Regions from separate parts of the Mucilaginibacter terrae genome, predicted to be linked through region 2. Evidence: riboswitches for the same ligand, from Rfam matches in the RefSeq annotation. Region 2 holds a riboswitch; the other holds the start of a gene.

Region 1 (8,733 bases), 880 kb from region 2:
AATTTCAAAGTGCAAAAATCCTAAAATGTTTAGCATTATGCAAGCCTTTTTAATTAAATGACGATGTATCTATATTAATAATGCATTAAATTCTTCTTTGATAAAAACTCCGTGCTTTGCACAATAAATTACCCCGTTTGCTTAAACCTCAAACGAAAGATTTAGTCAAACATTTAATAACCGTTGTTACAATGTGCCAGCAGGTTGCGTATATACTATTAAGCAACCTAACCCACATTACGGGTAAATGTTCTTAATCGTAAAAAGCAGCATTTTAGTACTGCGGGGTTTGTCATTATAATGTGTTATAACACCTGTGTTTTAAAAATATTTGCATATTAACACAATATTCATTTTATTTGAGATACAAATTAAAAGCGAGGAACCCCTATAGATTAGAACTTTACTTAAAACGTGATTTATTTAAATTTATTGATTTTAAAGTAGAAGTTCTATGGATTTTAATTTGAAAAGTGATCAGGAGTTAATCCATCTATACATAGCGGGCGATGAAGGGGGGCTTGTTGAGCTTATCCGACGTTATAAGTCTAAAATTTACACTTCCATTTACTTATTGGTTAAAGACGAGTATCTGGCCGAGGATATTTTTCAGGATACCTTTATTAAGGTAATTAATACCCTCAAAGCCGGTAAATATAATGAAGAAGGTAAGTTTTTACCTTGGGTAAGCCGTATTGCACACAATTTGGTTATTGACCATTTCCGTCGCGAAAAGCGTGCTCCGTTGGTGAGTAGTGGCGACGACTTTGATATTTTTGAGGTATTAGGCCATTATGACGAAAGTACTGAAGACCGCATGGTACGCGAGCAAACCCATAAAGATTTAAAAGCGCTGATACATTTACTCCCTGCCGAGCAAAAAGAAGTGTTAATCATGCGCCACTTTGGCGACATGAGCTTTAAAGAAATTGCTGACGTTACCGAGGTGAGTATTAACACGGCTTTGGGCCGTATGCGCTATGCCCTTAACAACCTGCGCAAGATGATGCAGACCAAAGAATTGAGCTTGAAGAACTAATAGTGAAAAAAAATTAAAAATTTATATCATTCATTAAAATAATCATTAAGGATTAGGCGTTATTTGTTGACAAACACACACGAACACAACAAGTAAAGCTTATGGATGAAACTTCTACAAAATTTTTAAACGCGATCACTAACAGTAAGGATATGGTTGAGGGAATAGATGTGACCGAATATGCAGATGCCGACGAACTATTGTTCCATCATGCACTGCGCACAGAGTTAGATGCTTTACAGGTAAAACCTAAAAAGCAAACCATTGAGAATTTGCTCAACTACTCTAAAAGCTTGCGTTAACGCACTACAAAGCCCCGCTAAAACGGGGCTTTTTTTATATTTGTGCAATGCTCAAAAAAGAACGCTATCAGTTACTTGTCGAATATTTTTCGAAACACCAGCCCGATGCCGAAACGGAACTGCACTATTCCAACCCATACGAGTTGCTGGTGGCGGTTATTTTATCGGCACAATGTACTGATAAGCGTATAAACCAGGTTACGCCAGCCTTGTTTAAGCGCTTCCCTACTCCTGAAGATTTGGCGGCTGCTGATGCTGATGAGATTTTTACTTATATACGCAGCGTAAGCTATCCTAACAACAAATCTAAACACCTGGCCGGGATGGGAAAAATGCTGGTTGAACAATTTAACAGCCAGGTACCATCAGACTTAAATGAGCTGCAAAAGCTGCCCGGTGTGGGCCGCAAAACAGCCAATGTAATTGCCTCGGTAGTTTACAATGCCCCGGCCATGGCAGTTGATACCCACGTATTCAGGGTAAGTAACCGCATTGGTTTAACCACCAATGCACGCACACCCTTGGCGGTTGAAAAGCAATTGATAGAATTTTTGCCTAAAGAAACTATAGCCATGGCACACCACTGGCTCATATTACATGGCCGTTATATTTGCTTGGCACGCCGTCCTAAATGCGAGATTTGCCCGTTAACGCATTTTTGCAAGTATTACCAAAGCGGCAAAGCAGCGTTGGTGTTTAGCAAAACGGCTAAAGTGGCTAAAAAGAAAACTGCCAAAGCAAGCATTGCAAAAAAGGTTAAAGTTGCTAAAACCGATGTTGTAGGCGATGTAAAGGTTACGTTTGTTAATTGAGCATATTTACAAAAGCTGGGTTCGCCAAAATTTTATTCATGGCCAGCCTTGCCCCATGAGTGCTCAGGTGATTACGGTCAGACATGTATGGAACATCGTTAACCGGTTTTGGAGTTTGCCCGTAGTTGTATACGTCTATATAGCTATCTTTCAGATTACTTTTCAGGTACTTGTTTATTTCAACCGATTCGGGGGTGAGATACTTTTTGCTTATGCTTACATTATACTCATTTTCACGCGCCAATATGTAAGGATAAGTCATTTTGTAAGTTTCGTTTTGCCCTATAATTACAGCAGGTACGTTGCTTTTTTGCAAATGAGCTAAAGTGTTTTTTAAATCGTTTACCAAATCAGTACGGGTTTTATACCCGCTAACCCAGTTTCCGCATATAATTACACCGTCAATTTTGGTACTGTTGTTTTTTATAAAGTCATCATAAACATAAGCCATCAGCTCACGGCAACGCGCTTCGCCATTTGGCCGTTTTATGGCAAAACAACCGCTTGCCGTAGCTTGCATTAAATTGATGTTGCGCTTTTTAAACTCTTCCCTGAATACACCTGCAAACTGGGCAGCATGACTATCACCTATCAACAAAAAGTTTTTCTTTTGCGGAATAATAGCAAGGCATTCTCCTTTATCAAAATCATTTACGTTTCTTGATATCCAGCAGTGAGGCCCATCATGCTTGCTTTTACTCTCATTTTGCATGTCTTTATAATTAGCAATGTTAACCGTGCTGTTTTTAAAAACAATGTTGTTTGCAGGCAAGTAAGCAAAACAACCGGTAAAAATTAATAAAGTAAAAGCAGCTGTTAAAATTTGCGGGTTGCTGTTATAGTTACGCGTTTCAACCAAACGGTAAGATATATATCCGCATACAACAGCTATTAACGTATACACTATAACCGATACCGGGGTTAGATCAAAACCCAGGTATTGCCCTATAACAAATACCGGCCAGTGCCACAGGTACAATGAGTATGATATTTTACCGATGAATTGCACCGCTGAAAACCTGAGTACCTTAAAATCGCAGTTGGCTACGATGATTAAAAACGTGGCCAAAACAGGCACCATAGTTTTTGTACCGGGCCAAAACATTCCGCTTTTATAAGTGAGGTAACAAAATATTATGGCGGCATACCCGGCAAGGGCTAATAGCCAACGTGCCTTAAATGCCTTAACATAGTCTTGAGCTAAAAAAGCAATACCGCCAAACAACATTTCCCACGAGCGGGTTGGCAAAAGGTAAAAAGCCGAAGTTTGATCGCGGTGGCTCCACTTAACGGCCATTACATATAGTCCCAGGGTTACCAAAATAAATACCGGCAAATGAAGCTTTTTATTACGGACTACCTTGTATAAGACTAATAGCAATACAGGGTATAACAAATAAAACTGCCACTCGGCAGATAATGACCAGGTGTGTAGTAATATATTATCGTCTGAAGCGGTGGCAAAGTAATTGGTGGTTTTCCAGTATAAAATATTTGACACAAATAATAAACTGGCTGCTGCATTACGCTGAGCGGTGCGGTAGTCGCCCGGGAAATAAATAAAAAAACAGGCAACGGTAAGCAGCAGTATTAAAAAAAGTAAAGCAGGTAATATACGTTTGAGCCGCTTTCCGTAAAAATCGGCAAATGAAAATCCTCCCTTATCAAGCCCCTTTACAATTATACGGGTCATTAAATAGCCCGAAATAACGAAGAAAACATCTACGCCTGCAAAACCACCATCAAAATAACTTACCTTATAGTGGAAAAACAATACTCCAATAATGGCAATTGCCCTCAAAGCATTAATATCGTATCTGAAATCTTTAATGGTATTAACCGGGTTGGCCATATGTTATAAGTTAAGCATAAACGCTACTAATATATCCATAAATTAAATATTTAACCCCGGCAATCAATAATCATAATACTCTAATAATAAACCTAACCTATTTTTGCTAAAATGCTAATACCTGTTCCATATAAATATATACGACTCTTTATATTTTTAAGGTAACCATAACCCTATGCAAACTAAAATAAATACACACCTTTTCACGTTGTATTATTAGTCAAAAAGGTATAATCTTGTATCATTATCTTATCAGTGTGACTAATTATTAAAAATGGAAAACAATAATTTTAATTATCAATACAAGAATGTAGTACAGCTCGATGAAAATGCTTCATCGCGTAAATTCATTGCCAATGTGTTTATGTGGATGTTTGTGGCATTGGGTGTATCTGCTTTTGTTGCTTACTTATTTGCTACCAATCAGCAATACACAAACTTACTGCTCGACCCTGTTACCGGTGGCCGCACAGGCTTGGGCACCATTGTTATGTTTGCGCCTATTGTTTTTGTAATTGCCATGTCTTTTGGCATTAACAAGTTTTCGGCACCGGTGCTTACCCTGCTGTTTCTTTTGTTTGCTGTGCTTATGGGTGCCGGTTTAAGCTTTGTGCTAATGGTGTATACCCAATCGTCGGTGGTAGGCGTGTTTATTACGGCATCGGCAGTGTTTGGCATCATGGCTGTGGCTGGTTATACTACCAACCAGGACTTGACAAAATTTGGCTCACTCATGATAATGGGCCTAATGGGCATGGTTATCGCATCATTGGTGAACATGTTTATTCAAAGCCCGGGCATGAACAAGGCTTTAAGCTATATAGGTGTGGCCGTGTTTGTGGGCTTAACCGCTTATGATGTGCAAAAGCTAAAACGCATTGGCGCAGGTTTAGAATACGGCATGGCTGATGCTAAAAAGATGGCCATTATGGGTGCATTAACCCTATACCTCGATTTTATTAACCTGTTTTTATCATTATTAAGAATATTTGGTGGCCGCCGCGGCGATTAATATTAAACCCTTACTTCAATATAACAAAGCTGCCTTTAGGGGTGGCTTTTGTTGTTTATAGGCATCAATGATGAGTATCATTCTTGTACATGCCCCCAATCAAGAATAAGGTAAATGCTGCCCGATACATTTGAAACATAATTTGATTCAACTGTATTATGAAAAATCTACTCTTATCTTTTTTGCTACTTATGGGTTTTACCAGTTTTGCTCAGCAAAAACATGAATGGAATATACGGCTTAGAGGCATAGGCGTTATACCGTCCGAAAGTGCCGAAATAGGCGTTATAGGCGGCGATGCCAAAATCAGCAACACTTTTGTACCCGAATTAGACTTTACCTACTTTTTTGCCAAAAATTTCTCGGCCGAACTTATTTTGGCAACCACCCGGCATAAGGTAAGCACGAAGGCATCAAACCTGAGTGCTATAGGCGGAGCAGCACAAGCTGATGTTGATTTGGGTAAAGTATGGCTGCTGCCTCCAACCCTAACCTTGCAATACCATTTACCAACAGGCTCATTTGTAAAACCATATATTGGTGCAGGCGCAAACTACACTATATTTTACAATGCTGATAAAGGACCCGTTGTACAGGATATATCATACCAAAACAAATTTGCCTTTGCCGCACAGCTCGGCGTTGATTTTGACATCAGCAAAAGTATGTTCATCAACCTCGATGTTAAAAAGATCTTTCTTTCAACAGATGTTTCGGTTGATGCATCTAACTTAACGCCTGCTGGCAGCCCTGCCCTGGCTCCTGTTTTAAGAAATATTAATGCCGATGTAAAAATTAACCCCTGGGTTGTTGGCATAGGACTTGGATACCGGTTTTAAGCTACATCACTTATGTATTAAGCCGTTTCATAAAATTATGAAACGGCTTTTGTGCATAATACCTCTGCTGCTATTGCAATTCACACCGTTATTTTGCAAATTTGTACCGCTTATAGAGAAAGATGGAGGGACTGGACCCTGCGAAGTCTTAGCAACCTGTACTTACAAGGTGCTACAATCTACTTAAAATCGTACTGTAAGGTTTTAAGACGGATAAGCGAGAGTCAAATTCCAACACACCGACTTTTCGATATAAGCTGTTTTAGTTAGTACTTAGTAGTAAGTACAAAGTATTAAGACTATACAGCTTTATACTTTGTATATCAATGAATATTGCTTACTACTTTTTACTTACTACTTTCTTACTAAGCAATGGACATTAGAGAACAACTACAAAAACGCATATTGATAATTGACGGCGCCATGGGTACCATGATTCAGCGCTATCAATTGACGGAGGAGGATTTTCGCGGAGAGCGTTTTAAAGATCACCCGAGTGATTTAAAAGGCAATAACGACCTTTTAAATCTTACCCGTCCTGATGTGATTAAAGCCATACATGCCGAGTACCTGGATGCCGGGGCCGACATTATTGAAACAAATACCTTCAGTACCCAGCGCATATCACTGGCCGATTACCATATGGAAGAGCTGGGTTATGAACTTAGTTTTGAGGGTGCCCGTTTAGCCCGTGAGGTTGCTGATGTTTATACCCAAAATAACCCTGATAAGCCCCGCTATGTAGCCGGTGCCGTTGGCCCAACTAACCGTACGGCCTCGTTATCTCCCGATGTAAATGACCCGGGTTACCGCGCGGTAACATTTGATAATTTGGCCGAAGCTTATTATGAGCAGATACGCGGTTTGGTTGACGGTGGATCGCACCTGTTACTTATTGAAACCATATTTGATACGCTGAATGCCAAGGCGGCTTTGTTTGCCGCACAGCGTTATGCCGAAGAAAGCGGCAAAAACCTACCCATCATGATTTCGGGTACCATTACCGATGCTTCGGGCCGCACCCTTTCGGGGCAAACGGTGGAGGCTTTCTGGAATTCGGTGCGCCACGCTAACCTACTATCGGTTGGTTTAAACTGTGCTTTGGGTGCGCGCGAAATGCGCCCCTATTTAGAGGAACTCTCTGATAAAGCCAACGTATTTATATCAGCCTATCCTAACGCCGGTTTACCTAACGAATTTGGCGCATACGACGAAACCCCGCACGAAACGGCGCACCAGGTTGACGATTTTATGCAGGCCGGACTGGTAAACATAGTAGGCGGATGCTGCGGTACTACACCCGAGCACATTAAATGTATTGCCGATCGCGCAGCCAAATATCAGCCCCGCAAAAAAGCTGAGGTAGAAACCTATATGCGCCTTAGCGGCCTGGAAGCAGTTACCGTTACCCCGCTTACCAACTTTGTAAACGTGGGTGAGCGTACCAATATCACCGGTTCGCCCAAGTTTTCGAAACTGATACTGGCCGAAAACTATGAAGAAGCCCTTACCGTTGCCCGCCAGCAGGTAGAGGGCGGTGCCCAGGTTATTGATATTAACATGGATGAGGGCATGATTGATTCGGAAGCGGTGATGGTGAAATTCCTGAACCTGGTTGCCTCCGAGCCTGACATTGCCAAGTTGCCTATCATGGTCGATTCATCGAAATGGTCGGTTATAGAGGCTGGTTTGAAATGCTTGCAAGGAAAAGGTATTGTAAATTCTATATCGCTTAAAGAAGGTGAAGAAAAGTTTAAAGAATATGCCCGCAAAATATTAAGCTATGGAGCTGCTACGGTTGTAATGGCGTTTGACGAGCAAGGCCAGGCTGATAATTATGAACGCCGGGTTGAAATATGCAAACGCTCATATGATATTTTGGTTAACGAAATTGGCTTCCCTCCCGAAGATATTATTTTCGACCCCAACATCCTTACCGTAGCCACCGGTTTAGAGGAGCATAATAATTATGCGGTAGATTTTATTAAAGCCACCCGCTGGATAAAACAAAACCTGCCCCATGCCAAAGTGAGCGGCGGGGTAAGTAATATTTCGTTCTCTTTCCGTGGTAACAATGTGGTGCGCGAGGCTATGCACTCGGCATTTTTATACCACGCCATAAAGGCGGGTATGGATATGGGCATTGTAAACGCAGGTATGCTCGAGGTTTACGAGGAAATACCTAAAGAATTGCTCGAACTGGTAGAAGACGTGTTGTTAAACCGCCGCCCCGATGCCACCGAGCGTTTGGTAGAATATGCCGACACGGTTAAAAGAAAAGGCAAAGAAATAGTACGCGACGAAGCCTGGCGCAACGAGCCGGTGCAAAAGCGACTGTCGCATGCGCTGGTTAAAGGTATTGTGGAGTACATTGATGCCGACGTGGAAGAAGCGCGGGTGCAATATGCCCGTACGCTGGAAGTAATTGAAGGCCCGCTGATGGACGGCATGAACATAGTAGGCGACCTGTTTGGAGCCGGTAAAATGTTCTTGCCACAAGTGGTAAAATCGGCCAGGGTAATGAAAAAGGCTGTAGCTTATTTACTACCGTTCATCGAAGCCGAAAAGCTATTAAATGCTGATGCCAACCAGCGCAGCAATGCCGGTAAAATATTGATGGCCACCGTTAAAGGCGATGTACATGATATTGGTAAAAACATTGTTGGCGTAGTACTGGCCTGTAACAACTTCGAGATCATTGACCTTGGGGTGATGGTGCCGGCACAAAAAATTATTGAAGCAGCCAAGGAGCATAACGTAGACATTATTGGGCTTAGCGGTTTAATTACCCCATCGCTTGATGAAATGGTACATTTTGCCAAAGAAATGGAGCGCCAAGGCTTTACCATTCCGTTAATTGTGGGCGGGGCTACTACT
Region 2 (8,733 bases):
AGCCCGGGTATATCTATCGAGAAACCATCTTCTTTATTGTTAAAAGTTGCCCAGTTGTAGACCAGTGGGTCGGGTTTAAACTGGGAGCTGATACCGGAAAAAGCAGACTGTACAGGTGTTACCGTATAGCCCTGAGCCTGTAACAGCGCTATCAAACCATCTTTACCCGGTAAATGCGCTACGCCTACGGACGTAAATAACGATGATTGCGGCATCACGCCCAGCATGCTATTGAGCATGTTTTTATTACGGGTAACCCATGCGGCATCCAAAGCGCTGCTTTCTTCCAGGTACTTACTTATATTATCTAAATTACCTTTAACATACAGTTCTGCCAGCTTTTCTTCAAAGGCATCTCCGGTAGTTAAAGGTTTATCATCAACATAAGCCTCTATGGCAGTTATAATTTTATCTTCGTTACTCAACCATGCTATCTGGTCGTCAAATTTCTCGAGACCGTAAATGTTTTTATGCAGGGTACGTGCAATGCCGTACAGATAATCATCGGCAAAAGTGTTTTTTTCATCGGGTTTACCTTTGCCGGTCTTTAATAGATCCTGAATGGCGTATGCATCGGCAATGGCAATGGGGTATCCTTTTTTATCTTCAAAACGCTGGGCTAAGGTACTATACTGGCTGGCCGAAAGTGCCTTGCGGAGTTTGCTGTCTTCTTCGGCCGCACTGGCCCGATAGGCCGCAGCCACGGTAGAATCAGGGTGTAACTCCCGGGCAAATGCATCGCATTTTTGCAAGGCAAGCACAACCGAATCACTGTACCCGAACGCGTGTTTATTTTTAGTATGTATAGTGCCTAATAAATAGGAAGGCTTTTTAAGATTTTTACCGCTGATGCGCCACAACAGATTGTAGTTAGAGCCTGATTGCGAAAATGCCTGAAAAGAAAACAATAGGGTTAGTAAAAATACAAACAGATGCTTGTTGAAGGATAGCTTTGCACCCCGGCCGGTTAATTGTGATAACAGAAACATATAGTCCAGATTATTTAGGATGCTGAAAAATAGCACTTATTTATAATACGCCGTAATATTTTTGCTGATTTAAATATGATTGCAGCAGCGTAAGCGGCATTTTGCAACAAAATCAAAATAATTCTTGCATAGTTCAACTATTAGCACTTACATTTGCACCAACGGTTTAAACACCATTGATCAAAAATACTCTTCACTGAGGTTTTGATTTATAAAGAAGCGGCGAGAGATCAGGCTCCATGACCCGCTGGCAACCCTCCGATGAACGGAGAAGGTGCCAATTCCTGTCCCGGTTTGGATATTACGGCCGGGGGATATAAGTTAATAGCCATGAAACAAGTTAACTACTTTACTACTGCCAACTTATTTGCTGCCCCAACGGGTGCACTTGTGATTTACAACGCTGCCAATGCTTGTATTTGCATGTGTTGCTGCTGTTAAAGGCACCGCACGTTAGGCATTTTTTGCATTTACTGCAAAATGTAACGTGTATTTACGCAACGGCCCTTGCTATATCCCGTGCGTAAGCCTACCTCCGCCTGTAGCACCAAGCAACTAAGTTTTCAAAAGCATTAAATCGTATTAACATGTCAGCATCTAATTTAAAATTCGAAACCCTACAACTACACGCAGGCCAGCAAGCCGATCCAACAACCGGATCGCGCGCGGTGCCATTGTATCAAACTACTTCATACGTATTTAACAGTGCCGAGCACGGCGCCAACCTTTTTGCATTAAAAGAGTTTGGCAACATTTACACTCGTTTAATGAACCCAACTACCGATGTTTTTGAAAAACGCATTACCGCTTTAGAAGGCGGTGTAGCAGCTTTGGCAACAGCATCGGGCCAGGCGGCGCAGTTTTTGGCGCTTAACAACATTTTGCAGGTAGGCGATAACTTTGTAACCTCGCCATTTTTATACGGCGGTACCTATAACCAGTTTAAGGTTGCCTTTAAACGCATTGGCATCGAGGCCCGTTTTGCCAAAAACGACCATGCCGATAGCATAGAGCAACTCATCGACGATAAAACCAAAGCCATATACCTTGAAACCATTGGCAACCCCGGTTTTAACATCCCCGATTTTGAACAGATAGCGGCATTAGCCCGTAAGTATGATTTGCCTTTAATTGTTGATAACACTTTTGGCGCAGGCGGTTATTTATTCCGTCCGCTGGAACATGGGGCGCATGTGGTGGTAGAGAGCGCTACCAAATGGATAGGCGGCCATGGCACCAGTATTGGCGGTGTAATAGTTGATGGGGGAAATTACAACTGGGGCAATGGCAAGTATCCGCAATTTACCCAACCATCCGAAGGCTACCACGGATTAGTTTTTTCGGACGTGTTTGGCGTGAACGGGCCGTTTGGCAACATCCAGTATATTATACGTGCACGGGTTGAAGGTTTGCGCGATTTTGGTGCATCGCAGTCGCCGTTCAACTCATTCCTGTTAATTCAGGGTTTGGAAACCTTATCGTTGCGTGTGCAACGCCATGTGGATAATACATTAGAACTGGCAACCTGGTTAGAGCAGCACCCGCAGGTAGAAAAAGTAAACTACCCGGGCTTACCATCATCTCCTCACCATACGCTGGCTAAAAAGTATTTAAAAAATGGCTTCGGCGCGGTGCTGTCGTTCGAGCTAAAAGGTGACAAGCAAAATGCATCGGCCTTTATCGATTCATTGGAATTAGTGAGCCACTTAGCTAACGTAGGCGATGCCAAAACACTTATTATACAGCCAGCAGCTACTACTCACCAACAGCTTTCGGCAGCCGAGCAGGCATCGGCAGGTGTAACGCCTACCCTACTGCGCGTGGCCGTGGGTATTGAACATATTGATGATATTAAAGCCGATTTTGAACAGGCTTTTGAAAAAGTTAAACAACAGGAAGCCGCATTGGCCGAACTGAACTGATATAGTTTTTAATTGATTAATAGTAAAGTTTTCCCTACAAAAGAGACAATGTTATTAAGTTAAGGAAAAGATGCCTGTGAGGACACAGGCATCGGCTGGCACGCCGTGGTCTGTGTACCCACAGACCACCTTCTTATACTCTTAACTTAATGAAATTGCATAGCGAGGGGGCTTTCAGAATTTAAAATGAGTACACAATACTACCGGTATAACGGCACAGTTGAATTAGAATCGGGCGCACAGCTCGAAGGTTTGGATATTGGTTATCACACTTACGGTAAGCTAAATGCTGCTAAAGATAATGTGGTGTGGGTTTGCCATGCGCTTACTGCTAATTCGGACGTGTTAGACTGGTGGAAGGGTATTGTGGGCGAGGGTTACTTTTTTAATCCCGACGAGCATTTTATTGTTTGTGCCAATGTATTGAGTTCAAACTATGGCTCTACCAATCCACTAAGCACCAATCCGGCTACAGGGCAGCCTTATTATCTTAACTTTCCGCAGGTTACCATACGCGATATGGTACAAGCCCACTTGCTGCTGGCCAATCATTTGGGTATTGATAAAATAGACGTGTTGATAGGCGGCTCACTGGGCGGACAGCAAGCCCTGGAATGGAGCATTATTGAGCCTGAACGTATTAAACAACTCATTTTAATAGCCACCAATGCCAAACACTCGCCATGGGGCATTGCCTTTAACGAGTCGCAACGCCTGGCTTTACAGGCCGATGCTACATTTAACAATGGCACACCCGAGGGCGGCAGCGCAGGTTTGAAGGCGGCACGCAGCATGGCCCTACTCTCTTATCGTGGTTATAAAGCCTACAATATTCGCCAGCATGAGGATGATGATAACATTACCGATGGTTACCGCGCATCGAGCTACCAAAGTTACCAGGGCGATAAACTGGTGAACCGTTTTAATGCCTACAGCTACTGGTACTTAACCAAGGCCATGGATTCGCACCATGCCGGCCGCAACCGTGGCGGGTTGGAGAAGGCGCTGAGCACCATTAAGGCACAAACGCTGGTTATTGGCATTAAATCTGATATTTTATTTCCTATTGAGGAGCAGCAATACCTGTTCCGGCATATTCCTAAAGCAGCATATTCTGAGTTCGACTCGTATTATGCCCACGATGGCTTTTTAATTGAAACTGAAACCCTGACTAAAATTATTTCCTCGTTTATTAAAACCGACGTTAGAGGAAAGATTATTGAATTACAAAAAATAGCTTAATGAGTAAAAAACTTACTATTGGTTTGTTTGGCTTTGGTGTAGTTGGACAAGGATTGCACGACATCATCAGAACCAAGAACCTGAATATCGAGATCAAGAAAATAGCCATCAAAAACCCTGAAAAGAAGCGTACCCTCGATGCCTCCCTTTTTACAACAGACCGTAACGAAATACTGAACGACCCGGAAATTAACACCGTAGTCGAACTCATCAACGATACCGAAGCCGCATTTGAAATTGTGTCGCGAGCGTTATCAACCGGTAAAAATGTGGTATCGGCCAGTAAAAAAATGATAGCCTTGCATTTACAGGAGTTATTAGATTTGCAGCGTGAGCATGGTACCTCATTATTATACGAGGCTGCTGTTTGCGGTAGTATCCCTATCATTCGTAACCTCGAAGAGTATTATGATAACGAGCTGTTACACTCTATCAGCGGTATTTTCAATGGTTCGTCAAACTACATTCTTTCTAAAGGATTTTTAGAAGGACTGGATTATGATGCCGCCCTTAAACAAGCACAGGATTTAGGATTTGCCGAAACCGACCCAACTATGGATGTTGGCGGTTACGACGCTAAGTTTAAACTGATTATTGCCGCAGCCCACGCCTACGGTGTGGTAATTGATCCTGAAAAAGTAATTAACATAGGCATACAAACCCTGTCGGCCTATGATTTACAGTACGCCCGCGAAAAATGCTTGAAAATTAAATTGGTTCCGGTAGCCATTGAGCTTGATGATCAGCATGTGGCCCTGTTTGTACTGCCTAAGTTTGTTAAAGAGAGCGAGTTTTTATACAACGTAGAATACGAGTACAACGGCGTTACCGTACAAGCCGCCTTTGCCGATCAGCAATTCTTTTTTGGTAAGGGAGCGGGTGGTCACCCAACGGGTTCAGCCGTACTGTCAGACATTGCCGCGTTGCGTTACGACTACGCTTACGAGTATAAAAAAGCCAAATTACAGAACGGACTTAAGTTCACTAACAATATTGAACTTAACATTTACCTGCGTTACGAAGACGAATTTTTGGTGCAGGATTTAGGTTTCATCCATATTTATGAACGCTATTACTCGGGCGATTTTAAATATGTGATAGGAAAAATCAATTTGCAAAATCTGATCACCCACCAGCAACGTATATCGGACAACAAGGCTTTCGTGGCCTTTGCCGATCAGCTAACAGGGGTCAGTTTAGCCTCGGCTCATTAACCAGTAGTTAGGGATTTTAGTAGATTTTTGCTAACTGTTGAAATTGCATAAAAGGCTTTCCGAAAGGGAGGTCTTTTATGTTTTAGGAGCCCCGCCCCGGCCCTCCCCGGGAGGGAGGGAGTTAAAAGAGTTTTGTATATTTAACTTTATGAAACCCATTTTTTCCAGAAACGATGATGTTGATAAGATTGCTTTTTTGAATTGGCGAATCGAAGAAGATAACATACTCAACATGTTAAATATTGCAGATGGATTTTTGACTGCTGCTGTTCAGTTAGCAGAGTATTCACTAATAGATAATACTCATAAACAAGCAGATATTACAATTTTTGCAATTTTGACCAATGCCAATCACGGAATAGAACTCTATTTAAAAGCTATTACTTGGACTTTAAACAAAATAATAGGCTCAGAATCTCGAATTGAAGGCTCTCATGATATCGAGCAAATTTACAAAACTGTAAGAGCCAAAATCAAAAAATATGGAGGCCAATTAAGCTTAAAAGAATTCAATAATCAGACAGCGGGACTCGTAAGCTATATTGATGAGCTATATGCAAAAATCAAAACTGGAAATAATGATAATATGGATTTCTCACGTTATCCAATCAACACGAAATATGCTCCGCACATTTACGTGAGTCAAGTTGGTAACGTTGAGGTAGATTTAGAAAACTTTGTGTCCAGATTTAAAGAAATATATGAAGCACTTGAGAATATTTCGAGTTTCTTATATCACCAAGAATTAAAACAGGATTGGTAACTTTTTCAAGTTTAATATTTTTTACATAGTCTCCAAACTATCCGGATGCTTGGGCTGCCAAATTAAGTAATAATAAAGTAAGCATACTACACCCAACAAAAACGGTATCAAAGCCAGATGCTTATACGTAACACTGCTAAAAACCAGCAGTTCATCAATATGCAAAAACTCGCTGATCATCCAGTATGAGTTGGCGCTTATCCAAAAGGTAATGGCCAGGTTGTGGCACAGTTCTGACATCAGTTGCCGGGTGTTGTAGGCAATTACAATAGCTATCAGCAGTGTAGGGAAGATCATGACTATGCCTAGCGGTTTCCATATCAGGCACCAGCCTATATCTTTTAACAACCAAAACACAATGTGCAGGTTCTCCATCTTACGGTACTTGAGCGGAATGCTGTATTGAGCCATGTGCCTAAAATAATAAGAAATTGGAAATTTTGATATGGCTGATTCTTATGTAAAATTAAGAACAGAGGTCAGTGCGATTCCCCTCTTGAGAGGGGTGTGTCTTTTCGGGTAGAAAAGTTGGCGAATGACACACCCCTGCCAGCCCACAATCAGCCCGCCCCCTCTCAAGAGGGGAAATAAGCTCACCAAGCCTTAGAATACCCTTAACTTCACCACCAGAAACTAAACATATTCCTATATTTGTAACAAAATAATGACGGCCCAACCCTTAATGTCGAAAGTTTTAAAGCTATTTACCAACCGCATTTTTGTTGCCGTAATTTGGTTTGGCTTAAGCTTTGTTGCCATACTAAAGCAGGTGCTTCATCAGCACATTAATAACTATTACATTTATAAGCACACGTTTATTAACCTGGTTCACCGGGTAAATTTGTATATACCTCAGCCTAAATACTTTTTAGATACCAACCACTACGGGCCATTGTTTGCGCTGGTGATAGCGCCGTTTACGCTCTTTCCGGATGGTGTGGGTGCTGTGCTATGGGTGATGGTAAACGCCTGGGTGCTTTATGAAGTTATTGTACGCTTGCCGCTTACGGCGCAGCAACGTACAGCCGTGCTCCTCATTTGTGCGCACGAACTCATGACCTCATCGTTTAACGTGCAGTTTAACCCAATGATGGCGGCTTTTATTGGGCTGAGCTATATCCTTATTAAAAACAAGCGCGATTTTTGGGCGGCACTGGTTATTGTAGCCGGTACTTACATTAAGCTGTATGGCATAGTCGGGCTCGCCTTTTTCTTCTTTTCAGAGCATAAACTTAAATTCATCCTATCGCTCGTGTTTTGGGGTATTGTGCTGTTTATCTTACCTATGCCATTTTCGTCTCCATCTTTCGTAATGCAAAGCTACCTGGACTGGTACGAAAGCCTGGTTGAAAAAAACGTACAAAACGCCACCTCAACCATGCAGGATATTTGCGTTATGGGGATGATACGCCGCATATTTAATTATCCACAATTGTCAAATTTACTGGTGATGGCACCTGCGCTGGTATTGTTTGGATTGGCTTACCTCCGGTTCAAAAGTTTCAAAAAAACGTCATTCCAGTTACTTATACTGGCATCTACCTTAATATTTACGGTAATTTTCAGTACCGGGTCCGAATCGCCTACTTATATTATTGCGTTTGTGGGCGTGGCAATCTGGTACATGAATTTAGAGCGACCGGTTAGCAAGTTTGAAATTGGCTTGCTCATATTTGCATTGGTGATTACGAGCCTATCGCCGTCAGACCTGTTTCCAAAATACATCAACAAAACCTATATAAAACCATATGCATTAAAGGCCCTGCCCTGCTTTGTAATATGGCTACGAATTGTTTACGAAAGTTTAACCCGGGATTTTAGCCGGAAACCTGTTTACGTGGGTCAATAATGAGAAGAAAGATTTCTGTGGTGATACCGTCCTTTAACGAGGAAGGCAATATTGAAGTGTTAGCTACCAAACTGGTAGAAGTGCTTAAAAAAGTAAACTACGATTACGAGGTTATTTTTGTTGACGACGGCAGTTCGGACGGTACGCTGAACAGCCTGAAAGCCTTGCACGGCTTAGACGATAACTTGTATTACCTCGAACTATCGCGCAATTTTGGCCACCAAAATGCGCTTAAAGCCGGCTACGATTATGCCGATGGAGATGCTGTAATAAGCATGGACAGCGATATGCAGCATCCGCCTGATATGATACCGCAGTTTTTGGAGAAGTGGGAAGAAGGCTACGATGTAGTGTACACCTGCCGCGAATACCAGGACGAGGCCACTTTCTTTAAAACCAAATCGTCGGACTTGTTTTACTCGGTCATCAACTCATTATCAGATACCAAACTGGAGCGCGGCACAGCCGATTTCAGGCTTATTGACCGCAAAGTGGCCAATGTATTAACCAGTTTAAACGAAGACGGGCTGTTTATTCGCGGCCTTATTAAATGGCTGGGCTTTAAGCAGTACGGTATACATTACCAGTGTGAGGCACGTTTTTCGGGCAAGAGCAAGTACAATTTAAAAAAGATGCTGCGCTTTGCCGTACAGGGTATTACAGCATTCAGCGTTAAACCGCTTAATATGGCTATAGGCATTGGTGGCTTTTTTGCGGCCTGCAGCTTACTGTACATTCCTTATATTTTAATAAG

The links. A riboswitch is a leader RNA that binds a small molecule or an ion and turns the genes downstream of it on or off. The one in region 2 is predicted to bind S-adenosylmethionine.
Region 1: it holds a riboswitch for S-adenosylmethionine, as region 2 does, so the genes downstream of both, metH (methionine synthase) here and QE417_RS19945 (O-acetylhomoserine aminocarboxypropyltransferase/cysteine synthase family protein) in region 2, are expected to answer to the same signal.

What each region holds. Positions count from the first base shown of each region.
Region 1 is NZ_JAVLVU010000001.1:3,763,052-3,771,784, reverse strand. It holds gene QE417_RS16055 (RNA polymerase sigma factor) at 455-1,039, shown strand; gene QE417_RS16050 (hypothetical protein) at 1,141-1,341, shown strand; gene nth (endonuclease III) at 1,389-2,153, shown strand; gene QE417_RS16040 (acyltransferase family protein) at 2,146-4,005, opposite strand; gene QE417_RS16035 (Bax inhibitor-1/YccA family protein) at 4,280-5,017, shown strand; gene QE417_RS16030 (OmpW/AlkL family protein) at 5,176-5,856, shown strand; SAM riboswitch class I at 5,964-6,076, shown strand; gene metH (methionine synthase) at 6,229-8,733, shown strand, end outside.
Region 2 is NZ_JAVLVU010000001.1:4,643,306-4,652,038, reverse strand. It holds gene QE417_RS19950 (TraB/GumN family protein) at 1-989, opposite strand, end outside; SAM riboswitch class I at 1,196-1,312, shown strand; gene QE417_RS19945 (O-acetylhomoserine aminocarboxypropyltransferase/cysteine synthase family protein) at 1,577-2,911, shown strand; gene QE417_RS19940 (homoserine O-acetyltransferase family protein) at 3,098-4,153, shown strand; gene QE417_RS19935 (homoserine dehydrogenase) at 4,153-5,367, shown strand; gene QE417_RS19930 (hypothetical protein) at 5,516-6,130, shown strand; gene QE417_RS19925 (hypothetical protein) at 6,152-6,541, opposite strand; gene QE417_RS19920 (glycosyltransferase family 87 protein) at 6,813-7,979, shown strand; gene QE417_RS19915 (glycosyltransferase family 2 protein) at 7,979-8,733, shown strand, end outside.